2 regions of the Peribacillus sp. B-H-3 genome follow, and region 1 is predicted to be linked to the other one. Evidence: riboswitches for the same ligand, from Rfam matches in the RefSeq annotation. Region 1 holds a riboswitch; the other holds the start of a gene.
What was found. A riboswitch is a leader RNA that binds a small molecule or an ion and turns the genes downstream of it on or off. The one in region 1 is predicted to bind S-adenosylmethionine.
Positions count from the first base shown of each region.

Region 2: linked by a shared signal. The riboswitch ahead of ACN6MY_RS22490 (O-acetylhomoserine aminocarboxypropyltransferase/cysteine synthase family protein) and the one ahead of ACN6MY_RS05025 (sugar ABC transporter substrate-binding protein) in region 1 are both predicted to bind S-adenosylmethionine.

Region 1 covers NZ_CP183879.1:1,024,906-1,028,057, reverse strand. Annotated here, with positions in the region: gene ACN6MY_RS05030 (sugar ABC transporter ATP-binding protein) at 1-747, opposite strand, end outside; gene ACN6MY_RS05025 (sugar ABC transporter substrate-binding protein) at 794-1,867, opposite strand; SAM riboswitch class I at 2,255-2,414, opposite strand; gene pepF (oligoendopeptidase F) at 2,536-3,152, opposite strand, start outside.
Region 2 covers NZ_CP183879.1:4,502,824-4,505,975, forward strand. Annotated here, with positions in the region: gene ACN6MY_RS22490 (O-acetylhomoserine aminocarboxypropyltransferase/cysteine synthase family protein) at 24-1,337, opposite strand; SAM riboswitch class I at 1,455-1,559, opposite strand; gene ACN6MY_RS22495 (hypothetical protein) at 1,907-2,338, opposite strand; gene ACN6MY_RS22500 (thioredoxin family protein) at 2,497-2,802, opposite strand; gene ACN6MY_RS22505 (toprim domain-containing protein) at 2,808-3,152, opposite strand, start outside.

The DNA of each region.
Region 1 (3,152 bases):
CTCCATACTCAGCTGGCTGCCGAGCATCTTGTCTACCACTTGCTGCTGGGTGATTTCCGGGGCAAGGAAAGTCCCTGCCGCTTCTCCGTCCCTCATCACCGTAATGCGGTCACAAATTTCAAAAACCTCCGGGAGCCGGTGGGAGATAAAAATACTTGCTACCCCCCGCTTCTTCAGCTTCTGGATGATTTCAAATAAATGCCGTGTTTCTTCAAGCGAAAGAGGGGCTGTTGGCTCATCAAAAATAATGATTTTTGCCTCCCTGACCAGGGCCCGTGCTATCAGGACCATTTGTTTTTCTGCGAGGGTGAGAGCAGACGCCGGCTTATCGGGTGAAATCCCCCCTGCATGAAGCTGAATCAGCGCGTCATGTGCCTGCTTGAGCATCTTTTTCCTTGATACAAACCATTTTCTTTCCGTGGAGAATGAATCCAGCAAAATATTTTCAGCAACTGACAATTGCGGAACAATGGCTGTGTCCACCTCCTGGTAAACGCAATGAATCCCACATTCCTTGGCTTCCTTGGGAGAGCGGAAGTTGACGGTTCTTCCGTCCAATACTATCTCACCGCTGTCCTCAGTGAACACCCCTGAAAGAATTTTAATCAGTGTGCTTTTGCCGGCACCATTTGCTCCGAGCAGCGCATGTACTTCACCTGCTCTCAGCTCGAATTTTGCCTTTTTCAAGGCCTTCACTTGGCCGAATGATTTCGAAATGCTTTTCATCTCCAGCAATTTAGCACTCAATTTATTCTCCCCCTTTCATCAGTCCGCGACTGGGCTTTACATTTCTTTACTTCCCATTTTCCAGGTCTTTGAGTTTTTCTGTATATCCCTGCTCGCTGTGTCCCCAGCCTTTTACATATTTATTGAGCTCTGCTGTCGTAATTTGTTCTGCAGGCAATTCTTCTTTGGTGACGAACACCGGATTTAACTTCACTTTATCAGGCGCGGATCCGGAGCTGAGTTTTTGATAAGCATAACGAACCTGGATTCTTCCGATATCCTTTGGATCAACTGCAGCCGAAGCCACCCATGGGCTGTTTTTATCCTGGATCATTTGAAGATCTTCATCACTCATATCGATTCCATAAACCTTGATATCCGTTCTGCCCGCCTGTTTAATGGCCCGCACCGCCCCTTTGGCAAATTCATCCCAAGCAGCCCATACCGCTGTGATTTGCCCTTTTTTAGGATACTGTTTTAAAATAGCTTCCATTTGCGATTGGGTGTCAAGAGCCGTATTTTGAGTAGCTGCTCCAAAAGCAGAAACCTCTTTTATTCCTGTATTTTTGGCTAAAAAGTCTTTATAGGCAATCTGCCTTCTTTCCATCGGCGCAAATCCCGCAACCCAAATTTTCACGATATTGGCTTTGCCTCCGGAATCCTTGGCCAATTTTTCAAGCGTAGCCTTTGCCATCTGCTGATCCCCTTGCTCAAGAACTGTTACACCCGGTACATTGACTTCAGCATCGAATGCGATAACGGGAATTTTTTTAGCAATGGCCTTTTTCACGCCGTCTGTTAGTGCTTCTTTTGTGCCGTGGTCAATCAAAATGGCATCAAAGCCCTGGTTAATCGCTGCATCAACATTAGAGGACATCTTTGCAAGGTCTCCATCAGAAGTGAATACTGTAACCTTCCCTCCAAATTTTGCAGCCTGCTCCTTCACACCATCAATATATTGTGCAGAAAAAGTACCAAGATTCTGCTGCATAATAAGTGCCACTTTCTTATTTGCAAGCGGATTTTTATCACTTGCTTTTGAATCAGCGGTTGCTTGCTTTCCTACGTGCGGCTGGCACCCTGCCAGCAGCATAATAATAAAAATTAAAGCCATTGATGATTTCCATATATATTTCTTCATTGATTTCTCTCCCTCATAATATTTGAGATTTTCTGACTCCTGGAATTTTCCTTTCAGCTGTATTCCCTCCTGTTTTCCATTTTTAAAGGCTGTTTTTTTAAAGATTGTTGTTTTTTAATGAGTTCTGTGAGGCGAACGCATTGTTCAACCAGGTTGATTGAAGCGTAAGGTGCGAGACTCCTGCTTAGATTTGCGGAAAGGTGAGACCCCGCAGGCGCAGCAGAGGTGGCTCACCGCCCTCCCCGCGGAAAGCCTGGATTATCCAAACTGCTCCCGGAAGCTGCGCGCCTGAATACGGTGACAGGCCAGATTAAACAGAGCCAAAAAATAAAAGCCCCTTTCTGTAAAAGAAAGAGGCTTGAAGAATACAAAAATAGATCTTCTAACCTCTTATCTCTCAGAAAGAATGATCTTTCTGCTGGAATTAGCACCGTGCCCTCTGGTATAAATACCGGCGCATTTTATCACGCGCCCCGTCTCACAACGGAATTACAGTCGGTTGCTGGGCATCATCGGGCCAAATCCCTCCGCCTACTCTGGATAAGAGTTTTAAAGCAAAACATTATTCAATTTTTTTCCTGTGGTGAATATACCATCATCCGATTCTTAATGCAATAGTTTTTAGAAAAATCTTTATTGTCAATAAACTAAAGTCAAGCTTTTGCACATCATTCATATAAAGCAATTAATTCATCAACAAGGGAGCCAACATAGGAAACTGCCTGTTTGATGCATTCCGGCTTCGACATATCTACTCCAGCATGCTTCAGAAGTTCTAGCGGTTTTTTTGTTCCGCCCGCACGCAGGACTTCCAGCCACCTGTCAACAGCCGGCTGGCCCTCCTCCTGGATCATTTGGGCAGCTGCTGTGGATGCGGTCAATCCTGCGGAGTAGGTATACGGATATAAACCCATATAATAATGGGGCTGGCGCATCCAGGTTAAGCTTGCATCTTCATCTATTTCTACAGCATCTCCCCAAAAGCCGGCAAGGACGCTCCCTTTTATTTCAGACAAAGTTTTTGCAGTTAAGGGGTGCCCACTTTCAGCATGCATGTATACTCTTCGCTGATATTCTCCCTCGAGCAAATGTGTCACAAAATTGTGGTAATAGGTTCCAAGCAGCTGCAGGATTATCCAGCGTCTCATCTGTTTATCTTCGGTTTTAGCAAGGAGATGCTTCGCCAAAAGAAGCTCATTTAGTGTAGACGGGGCTTCAACAAAATAAGTTGACGGCCTTGTATTGAATAGCCGCTGATTTTTGTTAGCCAGGTAAAAATGTCCGG
Region 2 (3,152 bases), 1.2 Mb from region 1:
CATGCCCGCACTCTCTTTCGGAATTATAAAGATTTCACAGCCAAGGACGCTAGGCCAGTTGCCTGTTCAATCGCCTGTTCAAGGTCTTCAATCAGATCGTCTGCATTTTCAATGCCGATTGACAGCCTGACTAAATCCTCGCTTACACCAGATTGAATCAGTTCGTCTTTATTTAACTGCTGATGGGTTGTGCTGGCAGGATGGATGATTAAGCTTTTTGCGTCTCCAACATTTGCTACATGTGACCATAGCTGGATGGAGTTAATCAGCTTGGCTCCTGCTTCTCTTCCGCCTTCAATCCCAAAAATGACAATGGCCCCTGCTCCTCTTGGAAGGTATTTATCTGCCAGCTTCCTATCAGGGTGATCTCTATGCCCCGGGTGTGACACCCATGTTACGGCCGGATGGTTTTCTAAATAATCAATGATTTTTCCGGTATTGGATACGTGCTCTTTCATCCTTACATGCAGGGTTTCCAGCCCGAGAGTGAATTGAAAGGCGCTTTGGGGACTGAGTGACGGCCCTAGATCCCTTAGTAATTGAACACGTGCTTTCGTTATAAAAGCAGCAGGGCCTGCAGCATCACTGTATACGATATTTCCATAGCTTGGATCAGGTTCCGTAAACCCTGGGAAATCAGGGGAATTCCAATCGAATTTCCCGCCATCCACGATGATGCCCCCTAGTACAGTTCCATTGCCTAGCAGCCATTTTGTAGCAGAATGCACAATAATATCAGCACCATATTCAATTGGCTTGCACAAATAAGGCGTGGCAAAGGTATTATCCACAATAAGCGGAATTCCTGCTTCATGGGCAATTTCTGCTATTTTTTCAATATCTAGTACACGAAGGCTTGGATTGCCGATCGTTTCACCGAATATTGCCTTAGTCTTTGGTGTAATGGCTTTACGGAAGTTCTCCGGATCATCCGGTTTTACGAAGGTAACCTTGATTCCATACCTCGGAAGTGTATTGGCGAACAAGTTATATGTGCCTCCATATAAAGTTGAAGCTGATACAATTTCATCTCCCGCTGAAGCAATATTCAAGATGGCCAGTGTGATTGCAGCCATTCCGCTTGATACGGCAAGGGCCCCGATCCCGCCTTCGAGCAGTGCCGCTCTTTCTTCAAAAGCAGTAACAGTCGGATTATGGATTCTGGTGTAAATATACCCCGGTTCCTTCAGTCCAAATAAATTGGCTGCATGATCTGTATCTTTGAACAAATATGCATTGCTTTGATAAATAGGCAATGCCCTGGCTCCTGTAGCATCTTCCTTTAGCCCTCCGTGAATGCTCAAGGTTTCAAAACGATAATTTTTGTTTTCTGCCATTTTCCTTCTCCCCCAACTTTTTATGAATTCATGGCTCTGAGTCATCTGAAATCATTCCTGGAAGGTTAACGAGAAACAAAAAAGCCTCTTCAAAAAGAAGAGGCTTTGCTTTATCTCTCCTTATCTGCCAGAGCCGATACTCTGCTGGAATTAGCACCGTGTATGATATATACCGGTTGCCGGGCTTCGATGGGCCAGTCCCTCCGCCACTCTTGATAAGATTCAGTTAATTAATCAGAAAATTTTGCTTAATCAAAAATATAACATACCCTTATGTAAATAGTCAAATTTTATTTTGGCATATTTGCCCCTGTTACTCTTGCCATTTAACTCCGCTACAGACTGTCATTTTCCTTGCTTTGCCGACATTATTTCAAAGCCTTGCTGCATATTCTCCGATAATAACAGATAGTTTGACTTTATTTCCTAAGAAATAAGAAAAAGGGGGAAGCCATCATCGCGTACCGGATTCTTTTGACATCAGCCGCATCGCCCCTGGAGCATGTCATGCAGCAGATACAGGTTCCATACTAACGCCCCCATTGAAGGAGGACTGGCTCGATAGAGACTTAAACACATAAAGAAAAAGGTTGTTGCCAGCAAATAAATTCCTGCGGTAATGGAAAATACGGCTGCATATCCCCAATAGCTGCCCAATAATATGACAAGAGAGGCAGATACCGGACCCATGAATGCCCACCCCAGGTTAAAGGCCCATCTGGTTCATGGAATTTGCCAGCCTTTAGAACGGTTGCTGCAAGTGACATCATTAAAGACATCTGTATGGGGTTTCCTGCATTCATTAAAAGCCTGCCGGAATAAAAAGGCGATGCCGCTATCCATAATTGACGGGTATACGCTTTAAGCAATAAGAAAGGCAGGGAAAGCAGCTGCAGAATAACAACGGATTTAACTTCTCCAAAGCGTTTTACAAACCTTGATCCGAGAAGCATAGCTGCTGCCGCGGCTCCCTGTCCTGCCGAGAGAGCAATAGCAATCATGGAATTGGACACAAAAAAAACGGTCAGCAAAATATAAAGTGAGATAAGGAGACAAGGCCTGACTGTATGAAAATATTGCCGAGAAGCAGCATTCTGACCTTTTCGCTTAACAGCACAAAAAAAATTCTTGCCTGTTTGGGCAAGAATGGTGATGTTTGTTATATTTCTTTAAGTACATCGTATATATACGGGACAGAATGAAAGGCGTATATCTTTTTATCAAGCTTGCCTTCTTTAAAAACCAATAAGCAGGGAACACTTTCTACTTCATATTCAGCTGCAATATTCGCCATATAGTTTAAATTCATTTTGCCGCAGTCCAAATCCGGAAAAAGCTCCAGGGAAACGGCAAGAATTTTCGAGGCAACCTGGCAAGTCCCGCACATTGGAGTGTATAGGTATAAACAAAATGTCCGATTCCATTTTACGGAAGTATTTAACTGTTCTTCATTCCACTCTTGCATATTACTTAATTCATCCTTTGTTCTAAATACACGGGGTTTACCTCAATATCTGCTGCCAATAAAACAGTAGCAATATGATTCATCGGCGAAGCAGCAACTTCTTTATACATTCGGTCTATATAAAGATGGTAAGCCTCTGGCATTTCTTTTTTAAACTGTTTGCGCAGCTTTTCCCCTGATTCATCAGCATCCACTAAAATATAAACATCTTTCTCAGCCAGTTCATCAACAAGTTCATCAAGCCTTGTAATTGAAATGGTGCCGTTGGTGCAGATGATTTCCACTTCTTCCTTCAATACACTTTTCACTTTTCTTTTATCTGAAGTTCCCTCTACAATAATTACTTTATC